DNA from 3 places in the Cytobacillus sp. FSL K6-0265 genome. Region 3 is predicted to be linked to each of the others. Evidence: riboswitches for the same ligand, from Rfam matches in the RefSeq annotation. Region 3 holds a riboswitch; each other region holds the start of a gene.
The links. Region 3 has a riboswitch for S-adenosylmethionine ahead of MHH73_RS07630 (alpha/beta hydrolase). Riboswitches for the same ligand answer to the same signal wherever they lie in the genome.
Positions count from the first base shown of each region.

Region 1: it holds a riboswitch for S-adenosylmethionine, as region 3 does, so the genes downstream of both, MHH73_RS18635 (O-acetylhomoserine aminocarboxypropyltransferase/cysteine synthase family protein) here and MHH73_RS07630 (alpha/beta hydrolase) in region 3, are expected to answer to the same signal.
Region 2: it holds a riboswitch for S-adenosylmethionine, as region 3 does, so the genes downstream of both, mtnK (S-methyl-5-thioribose kinase) here and MHH73_RS07630 (alpha/beta hydrolase) in region 3, are expected to answer to the same signal.

Region 1 is NZ_JBBOPE010000001.1:3,682,534-3,689,581, forward strand. It holds gene MHH73_RS18635 (O-acetylhomoserine aminocarboxypropyltransferase/cysteine synthase family protein) at 1-1,247, opposite strand, end outside; SAM riboswitch class I at 1,327-1,432, opposite strand; gene MHH73_RS18640 (hypothetical protein) at 1,526-1,861, opposite strand; gene MHH73_RS18645 (thioredoxin family protein) at 2,123-2,446, opposite strand; gene MHH73_RS18650 (toprim domain-containing protein) at 2,451-2,813, opposite strand; gene gcvH (glycine cleavage system protein GcvH) at 2,956-3,339, opposite strand; gene MHH73_RS18660 (arsenate reductase family protein) at 3,426-3,782, opposite strand; gene MHH73_RS18665 (acyl-CoA dehydrogenase family protein) at 4,002-5,786, opposite strand; gene MHH73_RS18670 (acetyl-CoA C-acetyltransferase) at 6,003-7,048, opposite strand, start outside.
Region 2 is NZ_JBBOPE010000001.1:1,061,402-1,068,449, forward strand. It holds gene MHH73_RS05490 (methylthioribulose 1-phosphate dehydratase) at 1-89, opposite strand, end outside; gene MHH73_RS05495 (2-hydroxy-3-keto-5-methylthiopentenyl-1-phosphate phosphatase) at 86-751, opposite strand; gene MHH73_RS05500 (2,3-diketo-5-methylthiopentyl-1-phosphate enolase) at 754-1,968, opposite strand; SAM riboswitch class I at 2,068-2,171, opposite strand; SAM riboswitch class I at 2,373-2,526, shown strand; gene mtnK (S-methyl-5-thioribose kinase) at 2,673-3,857, shown strand; gene mtnA (S-methyl-5-thioribose-1-phosphate isomerase) at 3,854-4,906, shown strand; gene MHH73_RS05515 (sugar ABC transporter substrate-binding protein) at 4,903-5,970, shown strand; gene MHH73_RS05520 (sugar ABC transporter ATP-binding protein) at 6,045-7,048, shown strand, end outside.
Region 3 is NZ_JBBOPE010000001.1:1,472,105-1,479,152, reverse strand. It holds gene MHH73_RS07660 (alpha/beta fold hydrolase) at 31-834, opposite strand; gene ssuE (NADPH-dependent FMN reductase) at 1,311-1,859, opposite strand; gene MHH73_RS07650 (LLM class flavin-dependent oxidoreductase) at 1,873-3,249, opposite strand; gene MHH73_RS07645 (hypothetical protein) at 3,264-3,584, opposite strand; gene MHH73_RS07640 (YezD family protein) at 3,610-3,777, opposite strand; gene MHH73_RS07635 (hypothetical protein) at 3,798-3,947, opposite strand; gene MHH73_RS07630 (alpha/beta hydrolase) at 3,940-4,728, opposite strand; SAM riboswitch class I at 4,985-5,087, opposite strand; gene MHH73_RS07625 (MetQ/NlpA family ABC transporter substrate-binding protein) at 5,172-5,996, opposite strand; gene MHH73_RS07620 (LLM class flavin-dependent oxidoreductase) at 6,005-7,048, opposite strand, start outside.

The DNA of each region.
Region 1 (7,048 bases), 2.2 Mb from region 3:
TCTTCTACGTTCTCAATTCCAATTGATAATCGAATTAAGTCTTCAGGTACACCAGCTTGTTTTAACCCCTCTTGATTAAGTTGTTGATGTGTTGTGCTCGCTGGATGTATAATAAGACTTTTTGCATCACCTACATTCGCTACATGCGCGAAGAGCTCAACCGAATTAATAACCTTAGCACCTGCTTCTCGGCCACCCGATATGCCAAAAACGACAACTGCCCCTGCCCCTTTAGCTAAATATTTATCTGCTAATTCTTTATTAGGATGGTTTTCATCGCCCGGATAAAGTACCCAATTAACAGCAGGGTGATTATTTAAATATTGCACAATTTTCTTCGTATTCGCAATATGTTCTTTCATTCGAACGGTTAACGTTTCTAAACCTAAAGTGAATTGAAAAGCACTTTGGGCACTTAAGGCTGGTCCTAAATCTCTTAGAAGTTGCACTCTCGCTTTTGTAATATACGCGACAGGACCAAGTGCCTCACTATATACTAAATCATTATAACTCGAATCTGGCTGACTTAATCCTGGATACTTCTCTGAATTCCAATCAAATTTACCACCGTCAACAATGACTCCTCCCATTGTCGTCCCATTCCCAAGTAACCATTTCGTTGCAGAATGAACAACAATGTCTGCGCCATGCTCAATTGGTCGACACAGATAAGGAGTTGCAAATGTGTTATCAACCACTAACGGTACACCATTTTCATGGGCGATATTTGCAACAGCTTCAATATCTAGTACTTGTAAACTCGGATTACCAATGGTTTCAGCAAATACAGCTCGTGTCTTTTCATTGATTGCTGCTCGTAGTTCCTCTTCATTATTAATATCTATAAGCCTGACATAGATGCCGAACTTTGGTAAAGTGACTGTAAATAAATTATATGTACCTCCATATAAATTAGAGGCAGCTACAATTTCATCGCCCGCTTGAACAATATTAAGAAGAGCTAAGTAAATGGCTGCTTGACCACTTGCTAATGCTAATGCACCTGTTCCCCCTTCCAACAATGCTACTCTTTCTTCAAACACAGTAACCGTTGGGTTATGAATACGAGAATAAATATATCCTGTTTCTTTTAGGCCAAATAAGTCTTGTGCATGCTCTGTATTTTCGAATTGATAAGCATTATTTTGATAGATTGGCACCGCTCTTGCCCCTGTTACTGGATCAGGTTTTAGCCCACCATGCACACCAATTGTTTCAAATCGCAATTGCTTTTCTTTTTCTGCCATTTTACATCTCTCCTCTTTTTTAATTGGAAAGAAAAGACGACCAAAACCCCTCTTCACAAAGAAGAGGGGTTATCATCTCTTCTTATCTACCAGAGCTTTTATGCTCTGCTGGAATTAGCACCGTGTATTAAACAACCGGTTGCCGGGTTTCATAGGGCCAGTCCCTCCACCACTCTCGATAAGAATATTTAATTTTCTAATTATTCTAAGGATAGAATAACAACCTTTTTTTGGGAAGTCAATCTTTTTTTTAGGACATTTGATATATATATTTATGATTATTGCTGATTTAATAAGAAAATCGCATCTAATTTCAATAATTGTCTAAAAGTAGATTTAAGAATGATATGCTTTTCATCCACTTTCTTCTTTAGACTCGTACGTCCTTGAAGCAATGGATAAAAATGATTAGCAGTAGTTTGAATGTGGATATGATAACTTTTCAATGGCCGAGTATGTTTAATTAACAGCTTTTTCCGGTCTAATGTAAAATACAATAGGTTTTGTTCTAATTCTACTCGAATTCTTATAGGTTCCTTTAACATCGTTAAAATATGATCGTTTACTCTTAAGGATTGATTGAAATGGTAAATGAGTTCCTCTATTGAAACCACCTCCTGCCACGTCTTACATTCTATTATTCTGTTCCAAAAAATGAATTCCTTCTCCTAACTGTCGACTTTAACTGACAGAACATTTCATTTCCAACAACCTTCACACCTATTTCCCGAGAAATATGTCAAAAGCTAGACCTATCGACAGAAAAGAGATATTGCCAATGGCTTCTCTGTCTAAAATGAGCAAGGTAGACTTCACGTAAAATCCCCCAACTTTAAAGCATAAAAAAACCACTTATTCCTGAACAATAAGTGGTTTTAAAATTGAGACTGTAATTCATATGATTGAATTTGCTCAAGTAAATAAGGTACGGAATGGAAAGCATATAGCTTATCAACTAACTCTCCTTTTTTAAACACAAGTAAACATGGTACACTTTCAATTTCATATTTTTCTGCTACTTGTGGCAAAAAATTCAAGTCGGCTTTACCTATGGGAAGGTTCTTCAACATTTGCTCAGTAATTGTCAACATTTTCCCAGCAACTTGACATGTCCCACACATAGGAGTAAATAAATAAAATAAGCCAGATTGCTCCTGTGCGATCAAATCATTTAAGTCATTGTTTGACCATTCAATCATGTTATCATCCTTTATCTAAATACTCGGTATATATATCTATATTTGCACTTATTAAGACTGTCGCTAAATGATGTGCGGGTGCCGCCTCGACTTCACGATACATTTTATCAATATAGATATGCTCTGCCTCTGGTAACTCTCTCTTAAATTGTTTACGGAGTTTTTCTCCTGATGCGTCAGCATCGACTAATATATAGACTTCCTTACCTATTAAGTAATCAATTAATTCATCCAACTTCGATGTGCCAATCGTCCCATTTGTACATAAGATCTCTACAGGTTCTCTGATGATCCCTTTCACTTTACGTTTGTCAGATTTACCTTCAACAATAATCACTTTGTTGCCAGATTCTACATGCATGCTCATCACCTAATATATATCGTTTATATATTTTATAATATAATGCATTCTTACATTTGAACACTTTTCAGCACTCATCATGTTTATATAAAAATTTAGAAAAAGGTCAAACCATGTAATGATTTGACCTCCTCTATTTTAACGGCAATTAATCTTCTTTTGTCATTTCTTCATATTGTTCAGCTGTCATGAGCTTGTCAATTTCACTTGCATCGGATGGCTCAACAACAATCATCCATGCTTTCTCGTAAGGAGATTCATTCACAAATTCTGGACTATCGCTAAGTTCTTCGTTAATCTCAACGATTTTACCACTAATTGGTGCATATAACTCAGAAACTGTTTTAACAGATTCTACGCTACCAAATGGTTCATCAGCAGTTACTTCATCTCCTACTTCTGGAAGCTCAACAAATACGATATCTCCAAGTTCTGATTGAGCAAAGTATGTAATACCAATACGAACTTTATCTCCTTCTGTTTTTACCCACTCGTGTTCTTCTGAATAACGTAACTCTTTAGGTGTGCTCATGTTTCATACCTCCATTAATTTAGGAAATTGTTTATTTTAATGACCGTATAAACGATCGTTTAAAACGTATAAAGCTCATCCACCATTTACAGCCAATTTTGTTCAAACTCCGGCTCTTTAAATCCAACTGTGACTTTCGTTCCGTTTGTTGTTAATGGGCGTTTAATTAACATCCCATCAGATGCTAATAAATCCAACAGTTCAGACTCTGAGGCAGTTTTCACTCGGTCTTTTAATCCTAACTCACGATACTTTTGACCGCTCGTATTGAAAAACTTTTTCAGTTCTAACCCGCTCTTTTTGTATAAATCTTCTATTTCCTTGCGGGATGGAGGATTTTCCACTATATGTATCGCTTCATAGGCTATTTCATGTTCATCTAGCCATTTTTTCGCTTTTCGGCAAGTACCACATTTAGGATACCAATAGAAAGTAAGTGCCATGTTTTTTTCACCACCTATTTTATCATACCTCTATTCATGAATACTATCGTTTCATTAGCATAACATATTTCTTTTTATTTTCATAACGATGAATTGTAATTATTATCATATTAAAAACAAAACAAAGAGGCTCAAATTCGTTCTTGAGCCTCAAGTTATAACTTCGCAAATAGTTGAAGTAAATAGGGTTACTATCCTTCATCTCATTCCAGTGAAATATTATACTACGAACCTTTCAGCTTCAATAATTTTCTCAGCCACTTGACGTTTTTTCGCAATTACATTTGTTGGGGTATGTCTCGTAAACTTCTTAAGCGCTGAAAGCATCATACGTAATGTATCTCCTTCTTCCACACCTACTAAAGTTTCTTTCGCAATTAGCTCAATTTGATTAAATGCTTCCTGACAGAAAATTTGTGTGTACAATAACTTTTGCTCAGCTTTTTCTAATCCGTCTTTTACAATGGCTTTTTCCGTACGTAGAACCGTAGATTCCATAGAATAGGCGTAAGAAACAAGATCAGCAATGTTTACAAGAACTTCTTGCTCTTTATCCAAGGCTTTTCCGTATTTTTGTGCACCTAAACCTGCTGCAAGTAATGCGATTTTCTTAGCATTCTTTACAAGATATTTTTCTTGCTCTAATGCTTCAGTCCCCGGCTCTTCTGGCATCATCATCATCAATTCCTCTTGAAGTGCCATTGCTTTTTCGAATAAAGGCAGTTCACCTTTCATTGCTTTTCTAACATACGTTCCTGGTACTAAAAGACGGTTGATTTCGTTTGTTCCTTCAAAGATCCGGTTGATTCTAGAATCACGGTAAGCTCTTTCCACTTCGTATTCTGCCATAAAGCCATAACCACCATGTAATTGAACCGCCTCATCCACTACATAATCTAGAACTTCTGTAGAGAAGAACTTATTTAGTGAGCATTCTATTGCATATTCAGCTATAGACTTCGCTACTTCTTTACCGTCTTTGACTTCTTCATCACTCAGTTGACTCATTCTGTCATCAAATAGACCCACTGTACGGTAGACAGAGCTTTCAGCTGCATAAATTTTACTTGCCATTGTTCCGAATTTTTCCTTCGTTAAATTAAAGGCAGAAATAGGCGTACTGAATTGTTGACGTTGGTTAGCATAAGTGACCCCTAATTTAAAGGCATGCTTAGAACCCCCTACTGCACCTACACCAAGTTTGTAACGACCAATATTTAAAATGTTAAAGGCAATGACATGACCACGGCCAATTTCACCTAATACATTTTCAACTGGTACTTGTGCATCTTCTAAAATAAGTGTTCTTGTCGACGAGCTCTTAATACCCATTTTCTTTTCTTCAGCACCTGTTGATACGCCCGGATATTCTCTCTCAACAATAAATGCTGTGAATTGGTCACCGTTTATTTTGGCATAAACAACGAACACATCGGCAAACCCAGCATTCGTAATCCATTGTTTTTCCCCATTTAATACATAATGTGTGCCTTCTGCGTTTAATTTAGCGGTTGTTTTTGCTCCTAATGCATCAGATCCTGAACTTGGTTCTGTTAGTGCATAGGCAGCTAATTTTTCACCTGTCGCCAGCACAGGTAAGTATTTTTGCTTTTGCTCTTCATTTCCAAACAATACAATTGGAAGAGAACCAATACCCACATGGGCACCGTGTGAGATAGAGAAACCACCAACACGTGACATTTTTTCAGCGATAAGGGCTGAACTTACCTTATCTAAGCCAAGTCCACCGTATTCTTCTGGCACATCTGTACCAAGTAAGCCTAAGTCACCAGCTTTTTTCAATAGTTTTACAGAGCGATCGAATTCATGTTGTTCTAAATAATCCACTTGTGGTACCACTTCGTTTGTCACATAATCTTCTGTCGTTTTCGCAATCATGATTTGCTCTTCGCTAAAATCCTCTGGTGTGTACATATTTTCATAAGAAATATCTTCAATTAAAAAGCTTCCACCTTTAATAAATTTTTCAGTTTGTTTTGACATGTTCTTCATCCTCCATCTTCATTCTTTTTGCAGTTTCGTTAACTTTGTTATTTACAAATTTCTATTTCGCTTCATTGCTCCTTAGACACTCGTTTTCTGCAGGCTGACTCAAAACTTCTTTGATCTATTTCCTGTAGGAGTCAAGTGTCTTCCGCTCTATCACACGATTAGTTTTAAAAAGTAGTCAAAAGTTCAATCGTTACGAACATAGTGTTTTTAAAGAAGTTCAAACACACCTGCGGCACCCATTCCGCCACCAATGCACATCGTTACCACACCAAATTGCTCGTTTCTACGCTTCATTTCATGAATTAATGATAGTGTTAGCTTAGCACCTGTACACCCAAGTGGATGTCCTAAAGCGATAGCTCCTCCGTTAACATTCACTTTCTCTTCATCCAACCCTAACTCTCTAATTACTTGAATGGATTGAGAAGCAAAGGCTTCATTTAGTTCGAATAATCCGACATCTGATAGTTCTAACCCAGCTAGTTTTAAAGCTTTTGGAATCGCTACAATCGGTCCAATCCCCATAATCTCTGGCGGTACGCCACCGACAGCAAAGGAACGGAACTTCACTAAGGACTGCAGTCCTTGGGCATCTGCTTTCTCTCTGTCCATAATCATTACAGCTGCTGCACCATCACTTGTTTGTGATGAATTTCCCGCTGTAACTGAGCCTTTCACATTAAATGCTGGTCTCAGTTTCCCTAAAGTGGCAACTGTTGAATCGCTCCGTACACCCTCATCTTGTGAAAACTGAAAGGAGCGTTCTTTCACTTTATTATCCGCTGCAATTTGACGGAGTGTTACATCAACCGGAGTAATCTCATCAGCAAATTTACCTTCACTTATTGCTTTCGCTGCTTTTTGATGACTACGAACAGCGAAGGCATCTTGCTCTTCTCTTGAAATGCCGTATTTTCCAGCAACTTGCTCAGCTGTATGCCCCATACTCATATAATATTCAGGAGCTGTCTCGGCTAAAGTTAAATTAGGACGGACAACATGACCCATCATTGGTACAAGACTCATTGATTCTGCTCCACCGGCAATCACTGTATCAGCGTGACCAAGCATGATTTTTTCCGCGCCATACGCGATAGACTGCAACCCTGATGAGCAATAGCGATTGACGGTGATTGCTGGTACCGAGTCTGGAAGCCCAGCTAATGCACCAATATTTCTAGCCATATTCAAACCTTGCTCTGCTTCTGGCATGGCACATCCGATAATTAAATCATCAATATTGCCTTCATAAT
Region 2 (7,048 bases), 410 kb from region 3:
TTACCACTAGTACCCATAAACCAATCTCTAGCTGCTAATTCATCTTTAATATCAGCTAATGTATCCCACTTTGTTTCATACGTTGTCATGATTTCGCACCAACTAGTTCATCGAGGTATTCAATACAATCATGGAAGGTTTCAAAAGGTGTATAAGAAATACCAGTGTCTTCACATTTTTGAATTAAGAAATCTCTAGCAAGGACGGCATCAGCTATTTTGGCTGCTTCAAAGTCTGTAATCGAATCACCAATAAGAATATTAAAGTGTTCAGGAGATGAGTGTTGTCTAATAATGGTTGGTTTACAACAGCCACAACCTTTGGAAGAACATAATTCGTCACACTGATGTGGATAGTGAATATCTATCGTTTCTAAAGCAAAGCTTGCATGATTGCAAAATACTTTCGTAAACGGCCCATAAGGCTCAAGTACTGGTTCTAAAAAAAAGTCAATCCCACCACTGACAATATAAAGAGGGATATCGTTTTCATGTGTATATCTAACAAAAGCGGAAAATCCTTCACGAATTTCAGCGCTATTTAATACAAAATTGATAATCTCTTCTTTTTTACTTGTTGGTAAAAGAGAAAAGAGGTTTTTTACACCTTCTTGGATAGAAATATTTTGAGCTAAAATATCTTCCTTGATCTGTTTTGCTTCAATAGGACCGAAATGCTCCATAATCTTTACAATGTTATCGTTATTAGTAATTGTTCCATCAAAATCACAAAAAATCATTGGTTTTGTCATCTTTACGACGTACCTCCCCATTTTGCTAATGCTGCTTCCAATTCTTTCGTTTTTGTTGCACGATGAGTATTTTGTTGTATAGCGTGATCAATGGCCTGCCTAAATGCTCTCACGCCCGCAGCTGCTCCTTCAGGATGACCATGAACTCCTCCGCCCGCATTAATAATGCAATCATTGCCAAAGTCTTGATAAAGCAATGGAACTAAACCTGGATGAATGCCTGCTGAAGGTACCGGGAATGCCTGATTCAAGCCATTTTCTTCGGTTAACTGTCTAGCGATGGCTAAAGTTTTTTCTTTTTCCATGGCAACAGAACCATATGGAGAAGGAAATAAAGAAAAATCTGCACCTGCTAGGCGAGTAAGTTTACCGAGTAATAAGTCAGGAGCGACACCATAGAAGTTTGAAGAAATATAGGCTCCACTATAAGCAGGATGTGCCATGATAGGTAACTGCACTTCACTGTTTTCAGCTAATGATTGGAGCATATCTAGTCCGTAAGTGTGGACATTGAATAATAATGCATCCGCCCCTAATTCGGTCGCCTTTTTTGCTTTATCTAGTAAATCAATTGTTCTCCCAGATAAATTGACTGCATATTGTGTTCTTTTTCCAGTCTTTTCATAGACTTCATCTAGTATTTCTTTACCTGCGATAATTCTATCTTCTAAAGAGATGTTGACATCAAAAAGAATTTCATCATCTTTTACAATATCAACGCCTCCCATGGCCTGGTCTCTTAACTGTTCTCTTAAAAAGTGAATATCCCTGCCGATGATGCCTTTAAATATACTCATAAGTAATGGGCGATCTTGTATATTTAGTTTCGATCTTATATTTTTTATACCGAATTTTGGTCCTGAAAAACGGGAAAGATCTTTCTTATCAAATTCCAGGTTTAATAATTTTACTTCACCATCTAGAGATAATTTACCAAAAACGGTTGTTAGGATAGCTGGAATATCAAATGTGAAATTATATGTAGGATAGGCGATACTCATTTCGCACCTTACTTCACCGAAACGATTGGGATGTTCATCGTTATAAAATTCTTGTAGTGCAGTGACTCTGCCTTTATGTTTTAGTAATTGTTTTTGCTCAAGTAATGGTAACGCTGTCCAAGATCCTATCGTTAAGCCTAAAGCGATATCCTCTGCTTTCTTCTCTAATGAACCGGGTCTTGCGTATACTTGATAAGTTGCAATGACATCTCCCATATGAGAACCCTCCCTGATGATTTCGAATGGATATTGACAATAAAAAACCCTCTTCTTAATTAATAAGAAGAGGGTTAGTTCGCAGTTGATAGAACCTTCTCCTTATCTGTCAGCATGATTGCTGCAAGAATTAGCACCGTGTTCATTTAGAATCGGTTGCCGGGCTTCATCGGGCTCGTCCCTCCGCCTGCTCTTGATAAGAAAATTTATGTTTATCGTTTTAAATTTTTGCACAATTGTATTATGTCACCAGGTGTTTTATCTGTCAACAGAGAATTTTTTACGTAATATGACAAAATTCTTTTATGCTTAAAAAGATGAAAAATTTTAAAAAAAGATTGACACTTTTTTATAATCGGTGCTAGTATGTGCTCAAGATATTTCAAAAAAATGAATCTTTTATACTCTTATCAAGAGCAGGTGGAGGGAAATATGGCCCGATGAAACCCAGCAACCGACCGTAATATCGTTGTGAAACGAGGCGCAGCTAGAGATGTCTGCGCCCAATGTAAGGCACGGTGCTAATTCCATTCAGAATTTATTCTGGAAAGATGAGAGGCAAAATCGTAATGACGAATGCCTCTTTCTGTACTGGAAAGGGGCATTTTTGTTTCTGTAGTGACAAAGCAGGTCCGACTACATCTCTTTATGTAGTCACCCCTGTTTTGTGCAGCAGAGTACTAATGAAATAAGGGGGAAGAGAGATGGCTGTTTTAGAGAATATAGGGTATCGCGCTTTAACAGAGGAATCTGCATGTGAATACGTAAAGAGTTTAAATCTGTTCTTACCGGATGAAAAAATGACGGTGGAAGAGATTGGTGATGGTAATTTGAATTATGTTTTCCGTATTGCTTCTAATCGTAAAAGTGTAATTATTAAGCAAGCACTCCCCTATGCAAAAGTAGTGGGAGAAAGCTGGCCGCTAACACTTAAACGAGCAAAACTGGAGGCAGAAGTGCTTAAGAAGCATGGTGAAGCAGTTCCTCACCTTGTCCCAGCAGTACTAGCAACAGATGAAGAACTTGCATTAACTGTAATGGAGGACCTTTCGCATTTGACAATTGTAAGAGAGGGATTGATTCAAGGGAATCATTATCCGAAGTTATCAGCTGATATTGGTGAGTACTTAGCAAAGACATTGTTTTTAACTTCAGATTTTGCTCTTCATCCGTTTGAGAAAAAGAAATTGGTTGCTAAATTTTCAAATCCTGAACTATGTAAAATCACTGAGGATTTAGTATTCACCGATCCATTTTTTGATGTGGAAACGAATGATTTTGAAGCTGGGTTGGCTGAAAGTGTTCAGCAATTATGGGCTAATGACAAGTTGAAACTCGAAGTAGCAAAAATAAAATATGCTTTTCTCACTGAAGCAGAGAGCTTACTACATGGTGACCTACATACGGGAAGTATTTTTGCGAGTAAGTACGAGACGAAAGTCATTGATCCTGAGTTCGGCTTTTATGGTCCGATTGGATTTGATGTCGGTCAATATATTGCCCATCTAATTTTCCAAGTACTTGTACGAAACGAAAACGATAGAATGGTTATTCGCCAACAGATTGAAGAGGTATGGGATGTGTTTTCTTATCATTTTTCAGAAGCTTGGCAAAATTCTGTTGTTCATCCTTTTACTAAAGTACCAGGCGCGCTAGAATCTTTTCTAGCTAAAGTATTTAAAGATGCAATCGGAGTAGTGGGATGTGAATTAATACGAAGAACAATCGGACTGTCGCATGTGAAGGATCTTGATGGGATAGAAGATAGTTCAATTAGATTAGATGTGAAGCAGGCAACAATACAATTAGGCTCATCCTTGATAATTAATCGCGAAAACATAGTAACAATCTCGCAACTTCTTAAGGAACTTGAGGTGTATACACCATGAGTATACCAACACCCATTGAATGGCAAGAAGGTAGATTGAAAATTCTAGATCAAACGTTATTACCGCATCAAACAAGTTGGATAGAACTCGAAACCATTGAAGATGTCTTTGAGGCGATTATTCAGTTGAAAGTGCGAGGAGCGCCAGCTATTGGAATCACTGCTGCTTATGGTTTAGCGATTGCTGCAAAAAAATACGAAGGTGTCGACATCGAAACTTTCCATCTTAGAATTCATGAAGATTATCTTTATCTTGCGGGTTCTAGGCCGACAGCCGTTAATTTGTTCTGGGCTTTGGATCGAATGATGAAAGGAATAGAAACTCTTTATTCAACAGAAGAGGCGATTCTCAGTTTAGAGCAAGAAGCAAAGCGAATCCATCAAGAAGACGAAGAGATTTGTCGGCAAATTGGCGAAAATGCACTCAGTCTCTTGAATGGAAAGAAAAAAGTATTAACGATTTGCAATGCGGGGACGATTGCTACAGGGAAATACGGTACAGCGCTGGCACCGTTTCATTTAGGTAATGAAAGAGGCGTTGACTTTCAAGTATACGCTTGTGAAACGAGACCGGTTCTACAGGGGGCGCGCCTAACGGCATGGGAACTTCAACAGTCCAATGTGGACGTGACGGTCATAACTGATAATATGGCTGCTCATACGATAGCAACAAAGGGGATTGAAGCGATTATAGTCGGGGCCGATCGCATTGCCAGGAATGGAGATACAGCAAATAAAATCGGGACATGGCAACTAGCTATTTTAGCAAACTATTTTCAGATTCCTTTCTATGTAGCTGCACCATTGTCAACATTTGACTTCTCTATTGCATCAGGGGCAGATATTCCGATTGAGGAGAGGTTGGCGGAAGAGGTGACTCATATCGGTCCATACCAGGTTACACCAGAAGGAACGAAAGTATTTAATCCGGCGTTTGATGTGACAACTGCTAATTTAATTACTGCAATCATTACAGAAAAAGGCATTTTTGCAGCAGATCAAAGCAAACTGGCACTATTGAATAAAACAGAAGAGGGAGTTAAGGTATGAAGAACAATCGAATAGGATTAGCGTTTTTTATTATTTTTATTTTAATTTTGGCAGGCTGTCAGCCAAAAGGAAGCAGCTCAAATAGTGAAGCAACTGCATCAACTAAAGAACATCCCTTGGCTAATAAAAAAATCGCACTGATTATGCAAATTAATTTAGGGACATTTTCCGCCCAATATATTGAAGGGGTAAAAGAGCAGGTAGAAAAGTTTGGTGGAACCGTTCAAGTATTTACTTCGGAAGGTGACTTAGCAAAAATGGCTTCTAATTTAGATGCAGCGATTAATCAAAAATTTGATGGGATATTAATCGATCATGGAACGAAGGAAGCGTTAACACAAGGGGTAGAAAAAGCGGTTGCGCAAGATATACCTGTAGTCGTCTTTGATGCTGACATTGCTGTGAAAGATGTCACTGTACTTCAACAAGGCGATGAAGAAATGGCGAAGTTGACATTAACCAAGCTTGCAGAAGATGCAGGAGGGAAAGCGAATATTGTTAAGATTTGGGTAGCTGGATTTGCACCGATGGAAAGAAGACAAATAGCGTATGAACAATTTTTAAAAGAGAATGCAGATATTAAGGAAGTAGCCGCATTTGGTGCTGCGACCGACAATACAGCATTAGATACGCAAGCACAAATGGAAGCAATTTTAAAACAATATCCAAATGAAGGTGAAATTACATCCGTTTGGGCAGCATGGGACGAGTTTGCTAAAGGAGCTGTCAGAGCGCTAGAGCAAGCAGGTAGAGAAGATATTAAAGTCTACGGAATTGATATGAGTGACGAAGATCTGCAACTGATACAAAAAGAAAACAGTTCATGGGAAGCCACAGCTGCCGTTGATCCAAAAGATATTGGTCGTATTCAAGTTCGATATTTATACCAAAAATTAAACGGTGATTCGCCAAACGAAAAAGTTATCCTTGATCCTGTTTTTGTAGAGAAGAGTCAATTACCTGATGAGGCAATTACAACAAATGAACTGCATGAATATATAGATGGTTGGGGAGAAAGTGAACAAGGTTATACGGAAGAACTAAAAGCACTTGAAGACAAGTGAATGAAATGGTTTGTAGCTAGTCAACCGACTTCTAGAGAGTCGGTTGACTAGCTATGAAGGGAGGGCTCCTTTAAATGAGTGAAGTTGTTTTGGAAATGAAAAAAATTAGTAAAAGTTTCGGACAAGTTATGGCACTAAGGGACGGGGAATTAGTGGTTCATAAAGGAGAAATACATGCTTTGCTCGGAGCAAATGGAGCTGGGAAGAGTACATTAATGAAAATTCTTTCTGGAGTATATAGACAAGACCAAGGAGAAATCCTGGTTAACAACGAAAAAGCTCTTTTTCTACACCCTCGTGACGCGAAAGAAAAAGGAATATTTTGCGTTTATCAGGAGGTTGATACAGCCATTGTTCCCCAGCTTACTGTAGCAGAAAATATTATGCTTGATCGCTTTTCACAAGAGAAAGGGTGGTTCTTCTCTCGTAAGGAATTACATCGCCAGGCACAGGAAGCATTAACATTACTAGATGTGAATGATATGGATCTAAACCAAGTAGCTTCTAATCTAAGTCTTGCGAAAAAGCAATTGGTTCTTATCGCTAGGGCGTTAGTGCAAACGACTAAAGTGATTATTTTTGACGAGCCAACTGCGCCGTTATCACATAGAGAGGCAGAAAAATTATTTCATGTCATCAGGCAACTAAGAGGAAAAGGAATTGGTTGTATTTTTATTACACATCGTTTACCTGAAGTATTTGCCATTGCTGATGTGGTGACCGTTATGAGAGATGGGCGTCGAATTTCAACCGTACCAATTGATCAGATAACGCAGGAAATGGTGATTGAACAAATGCTTGGAGAAGTGTGGCATGAGGAAAGTAAGATTATGCACAGTTATAAACGAGGGGAAGAGGTCTTAGCTCTTAAGAATATCAATCTTGGAAAGTTACAAAATATTAGTTTAAATGTATATGAAGGTGAAGTTGTAGGCATTGCGGGTTTGGTAGGTGCTGGTAAAACGGAACTAGCAAAAACGATATTTGGAAACACACCAGCCAAATCAGGAGAAATCATGGTCTCTGGTAAGAAGGTACAATTGAAGCATCCCAAAGCAGCTATTGCTTGTGGTATCAC
Region 3 (7,048 bases):
CTTCCTGTGAGGGAAAGCTAGTTATCATCTTTATAAACTTTTTATATAGTTATCTACGACTTTGTTAAAGGCATCGGTTTCCTCTAGAAAAGGGCAATGGCAACTATTATCAAATATATGCAACTTTGCATTTGGTAAAGCATTTAAAAGATGCTTGCCTGCCGCTACTGGTATCAACTTTTCCTCCTTACCAAAGCAAAGAAGTGTGGGAATGTCGTAATCGGGTAAGGTGCTGCGATAATCAACGACTGATTGATCAAACAGAATGGCACTTGCTACGGAAGCAGGTAATCTTGTCGTTTCTTCAAGCATCCAATCTAACTCGCTCGGACTTAATTCTTTTTTAAACATGAGTGGAATAAATCCTTTTAAAAAGTTTTTTTGGTCTCTTTGCACTTCTCTCATAAAACTAGTTAAAGTCTCCATATCAAAGGCACCTATTGGGAAATCAGGCCATTTAAAATCGGAGGCAAGTTCGTCTACAATTACTGTCGATTTAATATGTTTATCACCAAATTGCTTTAAGTACTCCCATATGACAAATGCCCCCATCGACCAGCCAACAAGGGTAACATTCTCTAGTTGTAAATAGGTAATAAATTGTCTAATATCTTCGGCATATTGTGCAATGGTATGACCATGATGGACTTTCTCTGATTGCCCATGTCCTCTTAAATCTGGGATTAACACACGATAATCACTCTTGAAGTATTCTATCTGCTTCTCAAAGAATCGCCCACTCATCCATACACCATGAATAAAAATGACCGCTTCACCATTACCTACATCTTCAAAATAAAGACTTGTACCGTCACTTAATTTCATTGTTGTCACATCATCAACCCCCATTTTGGTTATAAAAAATTACAATTGATTAATATAATCTATGCCTTTACCCATAAAAGTAGTGGTAAAACAATCGCTGAAATTTATCGTCTTTGAAGCCATTATGCAACTCTATCTATAAAAAAACAATTGATAACGAATCAAATTACAGTTTTTTTAGTTTTTTCAAATAATTAAAAGAGAGACTGGGATATAACAAAATGAGCTAACCTCAAAAAAGAACAATAACAATGATGATCTTAAAACATCATTTGCAAAAAAAGTCCGTTCCAATGCGCTCACGTACTCTCGCTTTCCCTCTATTTCTCGCAGGAGTCGAGTGTCTTCCGCTCCTTTCACTATTCTTTTCATATAAGGGTTCAAATCACACAAAAAAAACCGAATGATTAGATGGATACTCCTAATCATTCGGATAAATCATTAACTAGAATACTTATGTCCCAACCTCAATGAGTATTTTCTAGTTATTTTAGTTGTAATTCCTTCATAGACAATAATGAATACAGACGCTTTAATTCTTTATCTAATCTTTCCTTTACATGATTTTCGACAAAAAATTGATGATCTTCTGTTCTTTCAATCTCTTTATCTAAAACATATACACCCTGAAGGATTGTTTCTGCTCCTAAACTGGATATAACTGGTTTCAATGCATAATCAATCATTAGTAAATGTCCGAACGATCCTCCTATCACAAGCGGTAGGACAGATTTTTCAATGAAGCCTTTTTGAGGTAATAAATCCAAATAGGCTTTTAGTACACCGGTATAAGACGCTTTAAATACAGGTGTTAAAATAATAACAGCATCTGCTTTTTCTACTTTTTCATTCGCTTCGATAATTGCTGGGCTATCAAATTTTGCATGAATTAAATCCTCAGCAGGTAACTCCCTTACTCTAATTTGCTCATATGACACGCCCTTTTTATTTAAAAACGCTATCGCTTCTTGCTCTAATCCGTTTAAACGGGAGTTATTTGATGTGCTTCCTGATATTATTACTACATTTGTCATCTTCTGACGCCTCCTATTTTGTCACTGTCAACTTACTAAATTTTTTACCATAATGATGTGCTGGCAAATGATCATACCCAAATAAATTCTTTCTAAAAGTACCTTCTTCATACTCTCTCCTTACGAGCCCTCTATCTTGTAGGATTGGAATCACATGCTCAACAAACTCTTCGAATGTACCTGGAGTGACAGCATATGCAACATTAAACCCGTCAACTCCTGTCTCTTCTTTCCACCCTTCTAATTGATCAGCAACAGATTGGGCTGTACCAACAGCCACTTGGCCCATCCCGCCAACACCAACAAATTTAGCAATGTCATCGACGGTCCAATTCTTTGTAGAATCAATATTCGTAAATGTTTCAACGATTGACTGAATGGCGTCATTTTTAACATACTCAATCGGTTGATTTGCTTTATACTCAGAGAAGTCGATACCACTCCAACCCCCAAATAACGCTAATGCCCCTTCATAACTCGCATGGTTTTGATAGTCTTCATACTTCGCTCTAGCATCTTCCGCTGTTTCACCGATAATAGGCGTGACGAGAGAAAGGATCTTTACCTCACTTGGGTCTCTCCCCTCCGCTCTTACTGCTTCCCTAATTTTATTGACTAATACTTTACCGGCTTCTTTCGTAGGCACACTTATAAAGACCAACTCTGCGTGCTTGGCAGCAAACTTTCTCCCTCTTGTAGATGCACCCGCTTGAAAAATAACTGGTGTCCTTTGGGGAGAAGGTTCACATAGATGTGCACCTGGCACCTTGAAATATTTCCCTTCATGGTTAATATCATGAACTTTGCTTGGATCTGTAAAGAGCCCTTTTTCCTTGTCTAAAACCACTGCGTCGTCTTCCCAGCTTTGTTCCCACAGTTTATATGTAACATCTAAATATTCATCAGCTATCTCATAACGTTCATCATGGCTGATTTGCTGATCTAGTCCAATATTTAGTGCAGCACTATTTAAATAAGAAGTGACAATATTCCAGCCTATTCTTCCTTTAGTTAAATGATCGAGCGTAGACATCCTCCTTGCAAATACATAGGGATGTTCGAAACTAGTTGAAACCGTTAGACCAAACCCTAAATGTTTTGTTACTTGCGCCATTATAGGGACAACGAAAGCAGGATCATTAACTGGCACTTGAACTCCTTGTTTAACCGCCGCATCTCTTGAATTTTGATAAACATCATATGTCCCAAGCACATCTGCTAGGAAAATGGCATCAAAACGTCCCTTTTCTAATACTTGAGCCAAATGTGTCCAATAAGATATGTCTTTATAAGTAGAAGATTGATCATCCTTATGTGTCCATAATCCTGGTGATTGATGTCCAGCGCAGTTCATATCAAAAGCATTGAGGTACATTCTGTTTGACGTCATTTTTTCATTCTCCTTTAGTTATGATATTTTATAAAAAACTCATCAAGTGCTTTACTTAAACCACCCTTGCCAAATTTGATTCTCGTTTGATTGTTTCGATTTTCAATTTGATTCGAGGCAAAATCTAAAAACGCGATTATGAACAGCCTCCTAACAATAATTGAGTGTAACCCTTTTTCATAAAGAGACTGTTCAACCGTATGGAAGATTCCTTTATTAATATTAAAAGATTGACAACACCATCTAATAAAATGAAAATCAGGTAGATTCAAGTACATGCAGCCCGATAGGTTTTTAGCTACATTCGGTGTTCGATTACTAATTTTTAACTGCATGTAACTCACTCCTTTTTCTATTCCATTATTTTTTATTTTGTTGTTTCTTTTTCAAAGCAAATCGTTTCTTCTCGGTAATGTCAATTTGGGTAATATCTCCTTCATGAACAGTGATGGTGACACAACCATATTCGAGGTCCTTTAATGTTGTGAGAATGGTATGAATTTTATCTTTATCAATTTGTTTTTCCATAAAATTCTCCTTTACGAGACTTATTTTAGTCTTTTTACAATCTCTTCTATTTCTGAAAGTGTTAACTGTTCCAATTCATGTCGCTTGAAGTTTATCTCATCCATAGTGAGCATAAGGTTGATTAAGGTTTGTTTTCTCTTTGCTATCGCTTTTTGTAAAAACTTAGCCAACCTCTTTGCCCCCCCATTCCGTGTTCTTTTTTTCTTTATTCATCGTATCTAGAAATTCGGTTGTATCCTCGATAATTTTGGATTGATCAAAATCCATGGATGCTACATGGTATGAGTTGTAAAGAACGCGAAGCCATTTATGATCTGTTTGGATTTCTATAAAAATACGATCTGTATTCTCTGGAGGTACAACATGATCATGAATAGATTTAAAGCATAATATTGGGCAATGAACATGAGATAAACTTTTTCTTGCATCACTCATTACCTTTTGTAAAGAATGGACTGCTTTTACTGGAATATTATCGTAAGTAATTTCATGTATAGTCGGATTTTTGATATCTGGGCTACCTTCTTCAATATAGAGTTTCTCATCGTAATATCTTAAATGCTCGTAATCTGGTAATGTCAAAGCAGTATTAATCAGGATCAGTCCATCCAACTCGCCATATTTCTTAGCTAACAACAACGCTAATGCACCGCCCATAGATTGACCTAAACAATAGACTTGTTTGCACGTCTCTTTCAATTGCTTATAAGCAGTAACAACATCATTGAACCAATCCTCATAACCAAATAACTCTAAATCTCTGCTTTTTGTTCCATGACCCGTGAGCCTTGGCGCATGAACAGTAAAGCCCCTATCTGCAAGTTCCGCACCCAAGTATTCTATGCTCTGTGGTGTGCCAACAAAGCCATGGATGAGAAGAATTCCAATGTCCCCACCTTCATAATAAAAAGAATCTGCACCTGGTATAACAGTTGATTCTACTCTCTTCATTGTTTCGTCCTCCTTTATATCGCAATATTTTGGTGGACAATGGTTGACTACCATTGCCGATTTTCCCGTTGATGTTTATCTAGCTGCACTACTGCCTTTGGAGGTCCAATCAGCAACATTAATTCCAACTTAACAAATAGGTTTAATCAGTTTAAAAGCAACATTTGTATAGAGGAGATCATCCCTTGGTGATTAAATCATGCAATATAAAAAACCTCTTCCGACAAGAAGAGGTTAAAGTTCCGTTCTTTATCTCTCCTTATCTTTCAAGCTACAGCTTGCTGGAATTGGCACAGTGCAATAAATTGCCTGTTGCCGAGGCTTCAAAGGGCCAGTCCCTCCACCTCTCTGGATAAGAAAAATCATATTAAATTTTATATCATTCACTCTATAATATCTATCAATATTTGTCAATTACTTTTTTAAAAATTAAGATGATTTACTCATTCCCCCATCCATTTTGGCTGATGAAAACCTTTAAAGTTTTCTTCAATTACTTTTGCAAATTCTTCAGACTCTATGGCTTCAATAATATCCTTTGCCATTTGAGAGTCTTTATCTTCTTTTCGTACAACAATCCTATTTTGGATTTCCTCAGGGATTTGATCACGATAAATTGCCGTTGTTAAATCTAATCCTGCAGCAACTGCAAAATTACCATTAACAGCAGCAAGATCAACTGATTCAAGAGATCGTGGCAGTTGGGCTGCATCTACTTCATGAAATTTTAATTTTTTCGGGTTAGATAAGACATCATTTACTGTTGCATTGACAGGGTTTATTTCCTCTTTCAATTCTATTAAACCAGCATCACGCGCAACAGTTAAACCCCTTGCTAAGTTTGTAGGATCATTAGCAATAGCCATCGTGCTGCCATCCTTCACTTCTTCAAGGGAGCTGAATTTTTCTGAATAAATACCAATTGGCGCTGTAGGAACAGAAATAATATCTACTAAATCCATCCCTTTTTCGGTATTAAAATTCTCTAAGTACACTTTATGCTGAAATAAATTACCATCTAAATCCCCACTATCTAAAGCAATATTCGGTTGAACATAATCATTAAATTCCTTCACTTCTACTTTGTACCCTTTTTCCTCAAGCAGTGGTGCTACACCTTGCTCAAGCATATCACTATAAGGAACTGTCGCCCCTAAGACCAACTCTTTCTTTTCTTCCCCAGATGAACCTGAAGCCCCACATGCACTTAAAACAGCGCAACAAGTCAGAACAAAGTATAGTAACCAAACTTTTTTCAATATCTTCACCTCTTATTTTAATTGTTTATTTTTTCACCTTTGCGATATTTACTTCCTGGATGACCACTTGGTAAAAGAGGCGAGCCATGAGGAAAAAGCTTCTCTCTTAACGTGCCCTCTTTATATTCCTTTTTATATAAACCACGTTGTTGTAGAACCGGAATAACAAGCTCAATAAAATCCTCCAAATCTGATGGTGTTACTAAATGATTTAAATTAAAACCATCAACACCAGAGGCTTCAAACTGATATTGAATCTGGTCTGCTACTTCTGTTGGATTGCCGATAATTATGTTGTCTCTATCTAATCCTTCTAATTTAGAAATCGCTTCTTTAATCGATAGCTTTTTCTTTGCATCTTTCGTTAATGAAGCCGCTTTATAATGCCCATGCTCTGTAGCTTTAAATTCAAATGGGTTATCTAACTCATCCTGTGTATATTGTGCAACATTATAACCGCTTGCGCCCCCAAACTGTGCTTTCGCTGCATCCGCACTCCATAATCGGTTGTATTCAGCAAATTTTTCTTCCGCTTCTTCAGTTGTTTTACCTACAATGACTGTTAGAAAAGTAAATATTTTAATATCTTCCGGATTTCTGCCATATTCAGCCGCTTGTTTTCGAATGTCCTCTGTATAATGTCTTACTCTTTCAGGAGTGGGTCCACCTACAAATACACATTCCGCATGCTTTGCTGCAAAAGCACGCCCTTTAGGAGACGTACCTGCTTGATATAAAACAGGTGTTCTTTGTTGTGACGGCTCTGATAAATGCGGTCCTTCGACATCAAAATATTCTCCCTTATGGTGAATTTCATGGATTTTCTTACGGTCGATTAATACCCCTTTTTCTGTATCTTCGATCACCGCTCCATCTTCCCAGCTTGATTCCCACAGTTTATAAACGACATCCATATATTCATCAGCAATTTCATACCGCTTATCATGTTTAATCATATCTTTGAAACCAAAGTTTCTTGCCGCATTAGGAAGGTAAGAAGTAACAATGTTCCATGCCACTCTTCCTTTTGTCAAATGATCTAATGTAGAAAACCTTCTTGC